DNA from 2 places in the Streptomyces sp. NPDC055254 genome. Region 1 is predicted to be linked to the other one. Evidence: riboswitches for the same ligand, from Rfam matches in the RefSeq annotation. Region 1 holds a riboswitch; the other holds the start of a gene.
What was found. Region 1 has a riboswitch for ZMP and ZTP ahead of ACWFQ8_RS02485 (serine hydroxymethyltransferase). Riboswitches for the same ligand answer to the same signal wherever they lie in the genome.

Region 1 (7,363 bases):
TTGGCCAGGATCGAGTCCAGCGTCTCCGGGTCGTCCAGGTATTCCTGGGTGCGCTGCTGGAAGGGTGTGACGAAATCGACCATCACGCCGGCCAGGTCGGTCTTCAGCGCGCCGTAGCCCTTGCCCTCGTACTTCTCCTCCAGGGCCGCGACCGTCTCACCCGTGAGGGTGGAGTAGATCGTGAGCAGGTTGCTGATCCCGGGCTTCTTCTCGGCGTCGAAGCGGATCTCCGCCTCGGTGTCGGTGACCGCGCTCTTGATCTTCTTCGCGGTGACCTTGGGCTCGTCGAGGAGGTTGATCAGGCCCTTGGGCGACGACGCCGACTTCGACATCTTGATCGCCGGGTCCTGGAGGTCGTAGATCTTCGCGACCTCCTTGACGATGTGCGCGGCGGGGAGCGTGAACGTCTGACCGAAGCGCTGGTTGAAGCGCTCGGCCAGGTCGCGGGTCAGCTCGATGTGCTGGCGCTGGTCCTCGCCCACGGGGACGGCGTTCGCCTGGTAGAGCAGGATGTCGGCGACCTGGAGGATCGGGTACGTGAACAGGCCGACGGTGGCGTTGTTGGCGCCCTGCTTGGCGGACTTGTCCTTGAACTGGGTCATCCGGCCGGCCTCGCCGAAACCGGTGATGCAGTTCATGACCCAGCCGAGCTGCGCGTGCTCGGGCACGTGGCTCTGGATGAAGAGCGTGCAGCGGTCCGGGTCCAGGCCGGCGGCGAGCAGCTGCGCGGCGGAGAGCCGGGTGTTCGCGCGGAGGTCCTTCGGATCCTGCGGCATGGTGATCGCGTGCAGGTCGACGACCATGTAGAACGCGTCGTGCGTCTCCTGGAGGGCGACGTACTGGCGGATGGCTCCGAGGTAGTTCCCGAGGTGGAACGAACCGGAGGTGGGCTGGATGCCGGAGAGCGCGCGAGGACGATCAGAAGCCATGGCCCCATTCTCTCAGGTGCGGCGGCTGACTCCGGCCCGCGCCGGCCGGAACCCTCCGGGTCGCGGAACCGGGTGAGGCGGGGATCACACCCCCCGCCCCACCGCCGTCCGGGCCCCGCCCACGTACCGGGCAGTAGCGGGGCGTCCGGATCCCGCCTCGGCCGAGCGACCGCTTTCCTCGCAGGAGGGTCGACCGCCCGGCGGGGGCGCGGGGTCCGCCGGGCGGGGCCCCGTTCCGCGGGCCCCGCCGGCGATGGGGGCCCGGGTCAGGAGAGGGGGAGGCCCGGGGCCGGGAAGGCGGCCATCAGGGACGCGACCTCCGCGCGGACCGCGGACAGGGCCGGCTCGTCCCCCTTCGCGGCCGCGTCGACCGAGCGCGAGATCCAGTCGGCGACCTGCGGCATGTGCTCGGCGGACAGGCCCCGCGACGTCAGCGACGGCGTCCCGATCCGCACCCCCGAGGGGTCGAACGGCTTGCGGGGGTCGAACGGGACCGTGTTGTAGTTCACCACGATCCCGGCCCGGTCCAACGCCTTCGCCGCGATCTTGCCCGGGACGTCCTTGCCCGTCAGGTCGATCAGGATCAGGTGGTTGTCGGTACCGCCCGAGACGAGGTCGAAGCCCCGCTCCAGCAGCGCCGCCGCCAGCGCCTTGGCGTTGGCGACGACCGCGTGCGCGTACGCGGTGAACGCCGGCTGCGCCGCCTCGTGCAGGGCCACCGCGATACCGGCGGTGGTCTGGTTGTGCGGGCCGCCCTGGAGGCCGGGGAAGACCGCCTTGTCGATGGCCTTCGCGTGCTCCTCGCGGCACATCAGCATCGCGCCGCGCGGACCGCGCAGCGTCTTGTGCGTGGTCGTGGAGACGACGTCCACGTGCCCGACCGGGGAGGGGTGCGCGCCGCCCGCGATCAGGCCCGCGATGTGGGCCACGTCCGCGACCAGGATCGAGCCCGCCTCCGCGGCGATGGACGCGAAGGCCGCGAAGTCGATGGTCCTCGGCAGGGCGGTACCGCCACAGAAGATGATCTTCGGGCGTTCGGCCAGGGCCAGCTCGCGCACCGCGTCGTAGTCGATCAGCCCGGTGTCGGCCCGGACGCCGTACTGGACGCCGCGGAACCACGAGCCCGTCGCCGAGACGCCCCAGCCGTGGGTGAGGTGCCCGCCCATCGGGAGGGCCATGCCCATCACCGTGTCGCCCGGCTTCGCGAAGGCCAGGTACACCGCCAGGTTGGCCGGGGAGCCGGAGTACGGCTGGACGTTGGCGTGGTCCACGCCGAACAGGCCCTTCGCCCGCTCCACCGCGAGGGCCTCGACGCGGTCGATGTTCTGCTGGCCCTCGTAGTAGCGGCGGCCGGGGTAGCCCTCGCTGTACTTGTTCTGCAGCACGGTGCCCGAGGCTTCGAGGACGGCAGCGGAGACGTAGTTCTCACTGGGGATCAGGCGGAGCGTCTCCGCCTGGAGTACTTCTTCCGCAGCGACGTAGGACGCCAGTTCGGGGTCGGTCGCGGACAGGGCGGGATGGCGGCTCGCGGACATGCGGGCTCCTCCGGGGTCGATGTGATCGGTACCCCGCGAGGCCCAGGCGAGCGGCCCTGTGTGCGGTCGAGCGCGCACGACTCCCCCGGAGTTGGTTCTCCGTACGCCAGTCGCCGTGCGTACCGCCCACCTTAGCGGGCGCGTCACGGGAGAGGTTTCTGCGTCCGGTATACGAGCGACGATAAGAAGGTGACGCCACTCTCGTCACCGGCTCACCCGGCAAGACCGACGATCGGAGACCCCGTGTCGACAACTGCTGATGCCATCCGTTCCACCGAGGCGCACAGCGCGCACACTTATCACCCGCTGCCCGTGGTCGTCGCCTCCGCGGAGGGCGCGTGGATGACCGACGTGGAGGGCCGCAGGTACCTCGACATGCTCGCCGGGTACTCGGCGCTCAACTTCGGGCACGGCAACCGCCGCCTGATCGACGCGGCCCGGGCCCAGCTGGAGCGGGTGACACTGACGTCGCGGGCCTTCCACCACGACCGGTTCGCCGACTTCTGCGCCGAACTCGCCGCGCTCTGCGGCAAGGACATGGTGCTGCCCATGAACACCGGGGCGGAGGCCGTGGAGACGGCCGTCAAGACCGCCCGCAAGTGGGGCTACGAGGTCAAGGGGGTGCCGGACGGGCACGCCAAGATCGTGGTCGCCGCCGACAACTTCCACGGGCGGACCACCACGATCGTCTCCTTCTCCACCGACCACGAAGCGCGCGACCACTTCGGGCCCTACACCCCGGGCTTCGAGATCGTGCCCTACGGCGACCTCACCGCGCTCGCCCGCGCGGTCACCGAGAACACCGTCGCCGTACTGCTGGAGCCGATCCAGGGCGAGGCCGGGGTGCTGGTGCCGCCGCCCGGGTACCTGAGCGGCGTACGGGAACTGACGCGCGAGCGGAACGTCCTTTTCATGGCGGACGAGATCCAGTCGGGGCTCGGCCGCACCGGCCGGACCTTCGCCTGCGAGCACGAGGGCGTCGTCCCGGACGTGTACATCCTCGGCAAGGCCCTCGGCGGCGGGGTGGTGCCCGTGTCGGCCGTCGTCGCCGACCGGGACGTGCTCGGCGTGTTCCGCCCCGGCGAGCACGGGTCCACCTTCGGCGGGAACCCGCTCGCCTGCGCCGTCGCCCTGGAGGTCGTGGCGATGCTCCGGACCGGCGAGTACCAGCAGCGGGCCGCCGAGCTGGGCGACCACCTGCACCGGGAGCTGGGCCTGCTGGTCGGCGGGGGCGGCGTGACCGCCGTCCGCGGGCGCGGCCTGTGGGCGGGGGTGGACATCGACCCGGCCCGCGGGACGGGCCGGGAGATCTCCGAGAAGCTGATGGAGCTGGGCGTCCTGGCGAAGGACACCCACGGGTCCACGATCCGGCTGGCCCCTCCGCTGGTGATCAGCAAGGAGGACCTGGACTGGGGGCTGGAGCAGCTCCGGTCCGTCCTGGTGTAGCGGCGGCCGCCGCTACAGGATGACGTGGGGCAGGAAGCGGGCGTACTCGTCCGTGACCGGCCCCGCGGACTCGCGGATGCCGAGCCCCGCCGCCTCGTCCTCGACGACCCACGCGCCGAGCACCACCCGGTTGCCGTCGAAGTCGGGCAGCGGGGCGAGGCCCTGGAAGCAGTACCGCTCCCCCTCCTGGGGGACGAACGGGTCCGCGCCGTCCGCCGCGTGGAGGGTCACCCCGGCGCCCTCGCGGCCGAGCAGCGGCTTGGCCGCGTAGCCCGAGGACCCCGGCTCGGCCAGCTCGCGCGGACCGTCGAGGTAGGCGGGCAGCAGGTTGGGGTGCTCCGGGAAGAGCTCCCACAGGATCGCCAGCAGCGCCTTGTTGGACAGCAGCATCTTCCACAGCGGCTCGATCCAGCAGGTGGTGCCGGAGCCGCCGCCGTGGTCGTACGTGTCGAGGACCTGCGGGGCGAACTGGTCCGTGGCCATCCACTCCCACGGATAGAGCTTGAAGCAGCTGCGGATGAAGCGGAGCTTCTCGTCGACGAACCGGCCGGACAGGCTGTCCCAGCCGATCTGCTCGACGGACAGGGCCTGCGTGTCGAGTCCGGCCTGCTCGGCGGTCTCCTGGAGGTAGGCGACCGTCATCAGGTCCTCGCCCAGCTCGTCGCTCTCGGAGTGCGCGAAGTGCACGGGGCCCGGCGGCAGCAGTTCCGCCTGCCGGCGCCAGGCGTCGACGAGCCGCTCGTGGAGGGAGTTCCACTGGTCGGCGCCGGGGAAGCGCTCCTCCATCCAGAACCACTGCGGACTGGCCGCCTCCACCAGGGAGGTCGGGGTGTCCGCGTTGTACTCCAGCATCTTGGCCGGGCTGCCGCTGCCGTCGTAGCGCAGGTCGAACCGGCCGTAGAGGGAGGGCTGTTCGGCGCGCCGCCGCCAGGACTCGGCGATCCGGGCCGCCAGCACGGGGTCGGTGATGCCGAGGTCGGCGAAGCGGTCCCGCTCGACGATGTGCGCGGCCGCGGCCAGGCACATGGCGTGCAGCTCCTCGACGACGTTCTCCAGGGCCTCGACCTCGGGGAGCGTGAAGGAGTAGTACGCGCTCTCGTCCCAGTAGGGGCGCAGGGTGTCGTCGGGGTAGCGGGTGAGGGGGTAGATCAGCCCCTGTTCCTCGACCGTCTTCTGCCAGTCTGGGCGGGGCTCGATGGTGTGCCGCTTCATCGGTGTGCAGTTCCCTCGGGTTCTGGGGGTGCTGGAGCGTCCGGTCGCGGGGCTCCCGGGGTGCCTCAGCCGCCGCTGGAGCCGGAGCTGCTCTTGCCGAGGCCGTTGCGGGTGACGGCCGACTTGTCGAAGCTGCCGCCGGAGACCTTGCCGGCGACGACCGTGCCGCCGTAGTAGTGCGAGCCGCGGCCGCCGCTCTTGCACTCCTTGTTGTTGAGCTTCTCCAGCGTGGTGCGCGACGCGCAGCGCTTGTCCGGCTCGTCGCTGCTGCCGCAGGCGACGAGCGTGGCCGCGAGCAGTCCCATTCCGCCGAGCGCGACGGCTCCGGAACGCATCCGACGCTGGTTGGTGCTGGTGCTGTCCATGTCTGCTGCTCCCCCTAGTGGCGTGCTGCGGACAGACTAGAGCGGCGCCCCCGGCCGATGGAATCCGGACGCCGTGAGATCCGTGACCTACAGTCACTTCGTGCTTATTGGGATGGTTTGCGCGCTCGGCGCGGCGGTCTGTTTCGGTACGGCGTCCGTACTGCAGGCGATGGCGGCCCGCGCGGCGGAGCCCGGCACGGGGTCCGGGGTGGACCCGGCGCTCCTGCTGCGGGCCCTGCGCCAGTGGCGGTACCTGGCCGGTCTGGCACTGGACGGGGCCGGGTTCGTCCTCCAGATCGTCGCCCTGCGCCACGTCCCGATCTACGCGGTCGGCGCGGCGCTGGCCGCCAGCCTGGCGGTCACGGCGGTGGTCGCGGCGCGGCTGCTGCGGATCCGGCTGTCCCGTACGGAGTGGGGCGCCGTGGGGGTGGTCTGCGCGGGCCTGCTGATGCTGGGACTCGCGGCCGGCGAGGAGGGCGAGGGCACCGGTTCGCCCGCACTGGAGCTGGGGCTGCTGGTGGTGGCGGTACTGGTGCTGCTGGTGGGAGCGGCGGCGGGGCGGCTCCCGGACGGTCCGCGCGCCCTGACGCTGGGTCTGGCGGCCGGGACGGGCTTCGGCGTGGTGGAGGTCGCGGTGCGACTCATCGACGGGTTCTCCGCGGAGGAGCTGCGCAACCCGGCCCTGTACGCGCTCCTGCTCGGCGGTGGCGCGGGCTTCCTGCTCCTCACCTCGGCGCTGCAGCGCGGCTCGGTGACGGCGGCGACGGCCGGCATGGTGCTCGGCGAGACGATCGGCCCGGCGGTGGTGGGCGTGGTCTGGCTCGGCGACCGCACCCGCGAGGGCCTGGCCTGGCTCGCCGTCCTGGGCTTCGCGGTCGCCGTCGCCGGCGCCCTCGCCCTCGCCCGCTTCGGCGAACCCCCGCCCGCGGTGGCCCCCGCCGCCGACCCCGCCGACCCCTCAGGCCCGGACGGCCTGTGAGGCGCGGAGCCCGGGGAGCCGGCGACCCGCCCCGGCCCGGTGCCCGGACGGAAGCCGAAAGGCCCCGGCGCGGTGCGCCGGGGCCTTCGGGTTCAGCTGTGCCGCTCGGCCGGTCAGATCAGGCCGAGCTCGCGGACCGCGTCGCGCTCCTCGACGAGCTCCCGCACGGACGCGTCGATGCGCGCACGGGAGAACTCGTTGATGTCCAGGCCCTGGACGATCTCGTACGCACCGTCGCGGGTGGTGACGGGGAAGGACGAGATGATGCCCTCCGGGACGCCGTAGGAGCCGTCCGACGGGATGCCCATGGAGGTCCAGTCGCCCGCGGCGGTGCCGTTCACCCAGGTGTGCACGTGGTCGATGGCGGCGTTGGCGGCCGAGGCGGCCGAGGACGCGCCACGGGCCTCGATGATCGCGGCGCCGCGCTTGGCGACGGTCGGGATGAAGGTGTCGGCGAGCCACAGCTCGTCGTTCACGACCTCGGCGGCGTTCTTGCCGGCGATCTCCGCGTGGAAGACGTCCGGGTACTGGGTGGCCGAGTGGTTGCCCCAGATGGTCAGGCGCTTGATGTCGGTGACATCGGCGCCGGTCTTCTTGGCGAGCTGCGAGATCGCGCGGTTGTGGTCCAGGCGGGTCATCGCGGTGAAGCGCTCGGCCGGTACGTCCGGGGCGGCGGCCTGCGCGATGAGCGCGTTGGTGTTGGCCGGGTTGCCCACGACCAGGACCTTGATGTCGTCCGCGGCGTGGTCGTTGATGGCCTTGCCCTGCGGCTTGAAGATGCCGCCGTTGGCGGAGAGCAGGTCGCCGCGCTCCATGCCCTTGGTGCGCGGGCGGGCGCCGACGAGCAGCGCGACGTTGGCACCCTCGAAGCCCTGGTTCGGGTCGTCGAAGATGTCG
Region 2 (7,363 bases), on a different contig from region 1:
CACGGCCCCGACAGAGAGCTCGATCGATGACCCAGACCTCACCGCTCCGTCACGCCGTCGTCATCGGCGGCAGCATGGCCGGCCTGCTCGCGGCCGCCGTCCTCGCCGAGCACGCCACGGTCACGATCATCGACGCCGACGCCCTCCCGGACAGTCCCGAGCCGCGCCGCGGACTGCCGCAGGCCCGGCACGTCCACGTCATGTGGTCGGGCGGGGCCCGCGCCATAGAGGAGATCCTGCCGGGCATCACCGAGGAGTGGACGGCGGCGGGCGCGATCCGCCGCAGCCTGCCGGGCGACCTGGTCACCAAGACCGCCCAGGGCTGGATCCCGCGCTGCGCGGAGAAGCAGTTCAACATCTCCTGCAGCCGTGACCTCCTCGACTCGGTGGTCCGCGCCCGGGTGACCGCCCTGGACGGCGTCACCACCCTCCAGCGGAGCCGGGTGACCGCCCTGGAGGGCACGGCCGCGCGGATCACCGGCGTCCGGATCGACACCCCGGACGCACGGGGCCGACGGCTGGGCGCCGATCTCGTGGTCGACGCGAGCGGGCGCGGCTCACGGGCCCGTACCTGGCTCCAGGAGCTGGGCGTGGGCGGCATCAAACGGGCCGAGGTCGACTCCGGGCTGGTCTACGCGACCCGGGTCTTCGAAGCGCCTCCCGGAGCGCACGAGATGGGCTTCCCCATCGTCAACGTGCAGTCCGACCCGCGCGTGCCCGTACCCGGCCGGACGGCCACGATCGTGCCGATCGAGAACGGGCAGTGGCAGGCCACCCTCTCCGGCACCCGGGGCGGTCAACCGAGCGGTGACCCCGCGGAGTTCATCCCTTTCGCCAAGGGAATCCGCGACCCGATCGTCGGTGAACTGCTGGAGGGCCGCAAACCCCTCACGGACGTCGCCGTCACCCGGGGCAACGCCAACCGCCGGCTCTACTTCGAGAAGGCCGACCTGCCCGACGGCTTCTTCGCCGTCGGGGACTCGGTAGCCACCTTCAACCCGCTGTACGGGCAGGGCATGACGGTCGCCGCGCAGGGGCTGCTCGCCGTACGCGCCCTGCTGCGCGCCCGGGGGCTCGCCCAGCCGGGCTTCGGCCGCCGCGCCCAGCGCGCGCTCGCCCCCCAGGTGAGCACCGCCTGGGAGCTCGCCACCTCGCAGGACATCCTCTACCCCGGTGCCACCGGCGTGGCGCCGCGAGCCGGGGCGGGACTGCTGAACGGGTACGTCAACCGGCTGATGACGGGCGCCACCACCCGGGAGGCGCTCACCGCGGCCTTCCTCCAGGTGATCACGATGAGCTGCCCGCCCACTTACTGGCTGCGCCCGTCGGTGGTCTGGCACGTCCTGCGCGCCTCGGACCGCGACGCGCTGAAGGCGGCGCCGCTGACCGCGGCGGAACGGGCCGTGGCCGGCCTCGACCACGACCCGGAGGGCGCGGCACCCGCCCCGGCGGACCTGCCCGACCCGGCGGGCGCGGCGGCACTCCGGCCGGACCACCGACCCGACCCGGCCGGCGCGGCGGACCGGCCGGCCCCGGCGGGCGCGGCGACGGACCAGTCGGCCCCGGCGGACCGGCCCGACCCGGACGGCGCCACCCGACCCGCCCGCCCCGCCCCCTCCACCCACCCCGCCGACCCCGTCGGCCGGGCCCGATGACGCACGGGCTCATCCTCTACGTGCCGGGATCGCTCCTGGTCCTGGCACTGCTCATCAAGGTGCCGACGCTGCGCCGGGACTGGGACCAGCCGCTGATGCGGGCGGTGTGCGCGCTGCTGGTCGTCGGCTGCCTGGTGATGTTCCTGGCGGCGCCGCCGACGATCGCCGCCGTCAACCGGCTCACGGGAGTGGTCAACTTCGCGGCTCCGCTGGTGTTCTGCGTGATCACCGCGTTCTCCGGGTGCTGCCTCGTGCTGGTCCTGCAGTGGGGCGGCGGCCCGCCGGCCGTGGTGCGCCGGGCCACCCGGCTGACGGTGGCCGTGTACGGCGGCGTCGCGGTGCTCATCGTCACCCTGTTCATGATCGGCGACGCGCCGGTGGAACGGCTGCGGGACCTGGACACGTACTACGCCAACACGCCGTGGATCCGCGAGATGATCGTCTGCTACCTGCTCGCGCACAGCGTGGGGATCTCGGCGCTGACCCTGCTGTCCGGCCGGTGGCTGCTGCGCACCGACCCCGAGCTGCGACCGCTGCGCACCGGACTGGGGCTGATCATGCTCGGGGGGCTGCTGGACCTCGGGTACCTCGTCGCGAAGTGGACCGCGCTGGGCGCCCGCTGGAGCGGCCGGGACTGGGACCGCCTGTCCACGGACGTGGCTCCGCCGTTCGCCTCGGCGGCGGCGCTGATGGTGGCGACCGGTTTCATCGTGCCACTGGTCGGCGGGTCGGCGGCCTGGCGGGAGTTCAGCCAGTACCGGCGCCTGCACCCGCTGTGGAAGGCGCTGCGCGGGTTCGCCGCGTCACGGGTGCGGACGGTGCCCCTGGCCTGGTGGTCGCCGGTGGGGATCCGGCTGATCCACCGCGAGTCGGTCATCGACGACGCCATCCTCGCCCTCGCCTGCTGGTTCGACCCGGCGGTACGGCACGCCGCGTACGAGACCGCGCGCGGGCAGGGCATGGGCGAGGAGCGGGCCGCCGTGGTGGCGGACGCGGCCGTGCTGGCGGTCGCCTGCCGCCGCAAGGCCGCTGCCGCGCCCCTCCCGGGACCGCCGCCGGGCAACCCTGAGCCGTACCGGCTCGCCGGCCGGCCCCTGACGGCCCTGGCCCGCGAGTTCCGCGACTCCCCCATCGTCGCGTCCGCCCGCCACCGCCCCCCACCTCCGGCCCCCTGAGCTACGCCCGCCCCGGCCCGGCCCTGGCCCCGCTGCTGCCCTCGGAGCACGGCGCGAACGGCTCCTGGCGGGACCTGGGCCCGGCGAGACGGCCGCCGAGCTGCTGCTGGTGCCGGTCCAGTCGTAGAACCCACGAGATGTGGCAGCCGAGCGGCGCCGCAGTGGCCGTGACCGTCGAGGGCACGCTCTGGGCCGCGCCGGCCTTCCCGCCCCGTCGCACGCGGCCCGGCTGCCAACGGGCGTGGAACGGGATGACCCGCCGCCGCCCCACCCGCGCTCGCAGTTCCGGCCGTCCGGCGATGCGCGAGGGAGTCGGACATCGAAGCCGGGGCGACCCGTTCGACAGCGCCGTCCACGCGGAGGTGGACGCACAGCCAGAACGACACCGCCTGCCCGATCCAGTACCGCCCGGAGCTCGTCGACGCTGTCCGGCCGAGGCCGACCTGATCATGGACAGGCTGACCGAATATCGCCCCCGTCAAGTTCCGAAGCCAGAGAGCACGTGATTGACGTCGCCGCACCGGTCGTCCGCCCGCGCCAGGGCCGTGAGGGCGTGAGCGGCCGCCGTGATGCCGGGGCCGAGGTAGGACCGCGCGGCGGGCGCCGAGGAGCGGTCGGCGTCCGGCCGCCGGGCAGCGCCGGGAGCGAGGCCATCGGTACGCGGGCGATCTCGACGGCCTTCGCCGTGCCGCGCGAGCTCGCGAGGCCGCCCTTGGCCGGGGGGAAGCGGAACGCCCCGGCCACGGGGGGCTCGGGGCGATTCTCGCGGTGAGGGTGCGTGACGCGGTGGAGGTCAGAGGTGCGCGAGGTCCAGGTCGGCCTGCGCGGCGGCCGCCTGGACGGTCTGCTCCAGCAGGACGGCGATGGTCATCGGGCCCACGCCGCCCGGGACCGGGGTGATCAGCGAGGCGCGGGCGGCGGCGGACTCGAAGTGGACGTCGCCGACGTTGCCCTCGTTGTAGCCGGCGTCCAGGACCACGGCGCCCGGCTTGATGTCCTCGCCCCGGATGAACTCGGCCTTGCCCACGGCGGCCACGAGCACATCCGCCTGGCGCACGATCGAGGGCAGGTCGACGGTGCGCGAGTGGCAGTAGGTGACGGTGGCGTTCTTCTCCAGCAGCAGCATCCCGGCCGGCTTGCCGAGGATCGCGCTGCGGCCGACGACCACGGCGTGCTTGCCGGTCAGGTCGACGTCGTAGGCCTCCAGCAGGCGCATGATGCCGCCGGGGGTGCAGGAGACGAAGCCCGGCAGCCCGAAGCCCATGGCGGCGAAGGAGTGCATGGTGACCCCGTCGACGTCCTTGCCCGGGGCGATGGCCTCGAACGCGGCGCGCTCGTCGATGTGGTGCGGGACCGGGTGCTGGAGCAGGATGCCGCTGATCGCGGGGTCCTCGGAGAGCTCGGTGAGGGTGGCCACCAGCTCCTCGGTGGTGGTCGCGGCCGGCAGCTCCACGTGGCGGGAGGTGATCCCGGCCTTGGCGCAGCGGTTCTGCTTCATGCGCACGTAGGTCACCGAGGCGGGGTCCTCGCCGACGAGCACCGTCGCCAGGCAGGGCGCGGTACCGGTGCGCTCGGTGATCTTCGCCGCGTGGGCGGCGGTCTGCTCCGAGATGCGGCGGGCGAGGGCGGTGCCGTCCATCAGTCGGGCGGTGGCAGTCGTCACGGGGTCTCCTGAACGTCGCAGCGGATCGCGGATCACGGATCGCGGTTCGCCCAGGCGCGCGGCAGTCGACGCACGGAGGTACGCCGGGCGCCGGGCCGCTCCCCGGTGGTGATCCACCCGAACGCCAGTCACGGCCCACGGCCACTGTAGTCGACTTGTCCGGTGGAAGGCGGGCGCCCGACCTGGGACGATCGCTCCATGACGCGTACTTTCGACCATCTCGTCGCCGAGGCCGAGTCGGTCTCCGTGGACGGCTGGGACTTCTCCTGGCTCGACGGCCGGGCCACCGAGCAGCGGCCCTCGTGGGGCTACCAGGGGCTCCTGCGTCGGCGTCTGGCCGCGGTGCGGTCCGTCCTCGACGTCCAGACCGGCGGGGGCGAGGTCCTGGCGGGGGCCGGGCCGCTGCCGCCCTTGACGGTGGCCACCGAGTCCTGGCCGCCGAACATCGACAGGGCGACCCGGCTGCTGCACCCGCTCGGCGCGGTCGTGGTGGCGGACACCGACGAGCCGCCGCTGCCCTTCGGCGACGAGGCCTTCGAGCTGGTCACCAGTCGGCACCCGGTGACCATCTGGTGGGACGAGATCGCCCGGGTGCTGGAACCGGGCGGCGCCTACCTCTCCCAGCAGGTCGGTCCGGCAAGCGTCTTCGAGCTCGTCGAGTACTTCCTCGGGCCGCAGCCGCAGGACGTCCGGCGGGACCGGCACCCCGACGACGCGGTCGCCGCGGCCGCGCGGGCGGGCCTGGAAGTCGTCGAACTGCGCTCCGAACGACTGCGTACGGAGTTCCACGACATCGGAGCCGTGATCTACTTTCTGCGGAAGGTGATCTGGATGGTGCCCGGCTTCACGGTCGGGCAGTACCGGGACCGGTTGCGCGAGCTGCACGAGCAGATCGAACGCGAAGGCCCGTTCGTCGCGCACACCGCCCGCTTCCTCATCGAGGCCCGCAAAACGGGCTGACGGGGAGGGCGGACGGAACCACGCCGGATCGGTTGCGCGGCCACAGCGTGGCGCAGGTCACTCAATTCAGCGCGTAACGAATCGACTCGGGCATGCGATGAACCGACAGGTGTCCTCGCGCGGCCCGGAATACAGACCCCCCTCGGGTCTGTTTCCCGAGTTCGCGCGATGATGGCCCGCCCACCCCTTATTTTTGTTCGCAACGAGAGGCTCCTTGTGTCGCTCAGCCCGTCCCGTACGTTCCCTCCGGAGATCGCCGAATCGGAGGCCCTCGTCACGCTCGTCGAGCGCGGCCGCGAGCAGGGTCACATCAACGGCGACGACGTGCGTCAGGCCTTCGAGGCCGGACGCATCCCGGTGGACCAGTGGAAGCGGGTCCTGCGCAGCCTGAACCAGGTTCTCGACGAGGAGGGTGTCGCCCTTCACGTCAGCGCGGCCCCCGCCACCAAGGCTGCCGCCAAGAAGCCCCGCAAGGCCGCCGCCGCCCCGGCCCGCGCCGTGACCAAGAAGGCGGTCGCGGCGCCCCGGCCCATCGGCGCGCGCAAGACCGCGGCGACCGTCCCGGCCACCGCCACGGCGATATCCGCTCCGACGTCACCCGCCCCCGCGGACGAGGCGTCGGCCGAGGTCGCCGCCGAGCCGAAGAAGCGGACGGTCAAGAAGACCGCCGCGAAGAAGACCGCCACCAAGAAGACCGCGGCGAAGAAGACCAGCGCCAAGGACGCCGACGAGGGCGAGACCCCCGTGGCCGTGGGCGAGGACTGGGCGGCCGAGGACCTCGCCGACGAGGCCGAGGAGGAGACCCCGAAGGCCGGCGGCACCCAGGGCTTCGTGCTGTCCGACGACGACGAGGACGACGCCCCCGCGCAGACGGTCATGGTGGCCGGCGCCACCGCCGACCCGGTCAAGGACTACCTCAAGCTCATCGGCAAGGTGCCCCTCCTCAACGCCGAGCAGGAGGTCGAGCTCGCCAAGCGCATCGAGGCGGGCCTGTTCTCCGAGTACAAGCTCGAAGAGGAGGAGGACCACAAGCCCGCCTTCAAGCGCGAGCTGGAGATCCTCGTCGAGGACGGCCGACGCGCGAAGAACCACCTGCTGGAGGCCAACCTCCGCCTCGTGGTCTCGCTCGCCAAGCGCTACACCGGCCGCGGCATGCTCTTCCTGGACCTGATCCAGGAGGGCAACGTCGGCCTGATCCGCGCCGTGGAGAAGTTCGACTACACCAAGGGCTTCAAGTTCTCCACGTACGCGACCTGGTGGATCCGGCAGGCGATCACGCGCGCCATGGCCGACCAGTCGCGCACCATCCGCATCCCCGTCCACATGGTCGAGATCATCAACAAGCTCGCCCGCGTGCAGCGCCAGATGCTCCAGGACCTCGGCCGCGAGCCCACTCCGGAGGAGCTGGGCAAGGAACTCGACATGACCCCGGAGAAGGTCATCGAGGTCCAGAAGTACGGCCGCGAGCCGATCTCCCTGCACACCCCCCTGGGTGAGGAGGGCGACAGCGAGTTCGGTGACCTCATCGAGGACTCCGAGGCCGTGGTCCCGGCGGACGCCGTGAGCTTCACCTTCCTCCAGGAGCAGCTCCAGTCCATCCTGGGCACCCTGTCCGAGCGCGAGGCGGGCGTGGTCTCCATGCGCTACGGCCTCAACGACGGCCAGCCGAAGACCCTGGACGAGATCGGGCGGGTGTACGGGGTCACCCGTGAGCGCATCCGCCAGATCGAGTCCAAGACCATGTCGAAGCTGCGCCACCCGTCGCGTTCGCAGGTGCTGCGCGACTACCTCGACTAGAGCGTCCGTCGGGAGCCTCGGGCCGGTCGGAAGACCGGCCCCCGGGGCGTGAACGGCAGGGAGGCGCCCTGCGGAACGGACAGGCGTGCTCGCGCCGGATCCGCAGGGTGTCG

Region 2: it holds a riboswitch for ZMP and ZTP, as region 1 does, so the genes downstream of both, ACWFQ8_RS05085 (bifunctional 5,10-methylenetetrahydrofolate dehydrogenase/5,10-methenyltetrahydrofolate cyclohydrolase) here and ACWFQ8_RS02485 (serine hydroxymethyltransferase) in region 1, are expected to answer to the same signal.

What each region holds. Positions count from the first base shown of each region.
Region 1 covers NZ_JBSGQV010000002.1:59,024-66,386, forward strand. The annotation lists gene trpS (tryptophan--tRNA ligase) at 1-929, opposite strand, end outside; gene ACWFQ8_RS02485 (serine hydroxymethyltransferase) at 1,196-2,464, opposite strand; ZMP/ZTP riboswitch at 2,498-2,588, opposite strand; gene rocD (ornithine--oxo-acid transaminase) at 2,708-3,910, shown strand; gene ACWFQ8_RS02495 (glutathionylspermidine synthase family protein) at 3,923-5,122, opposite strand; gene ACWFQ8_RS02500 (hypothetical protein) at 5,188-5,487, opposite strand; gene ACWFQ8_RS02505 (DMT family transporter) at 5,600-6,466, shown strand; gene ACWFQ8_RS02510 (malate dehydrogenase) at 6,580-7,363, opposite strand, start outside.
Region 2 covers NZ_JBSGQV010000003.1:233,073-240,435, reverse strand. The annotation lists gene ACWFQ8_RS05095 (FAD-dependent monooxygenase) at 27-1,655, shown strand; gene ACWFQ8_RS05090 (MAB_1171c family putative transporter) at 1,652-2,830, shown strand; gene ACWFQ8_RS05085 (bifunctional 5,10-methylenetetrahydrofolate dehydrogenase/5,10-methenyltetrahydrofolate cyclohydrolase) at 3,624-4,469, opposite strand; ZMP/ZTP riboswitch at 4,535-4,635, opposite strand; gene ACWFQ8_RS05080 (methyltransferase domain-containing protein) at 4,692-5,453, shown strand; gene ACWFQ8_RS05075 (RNA polymerase sigma factor) at 5,670-7,250, shown strand.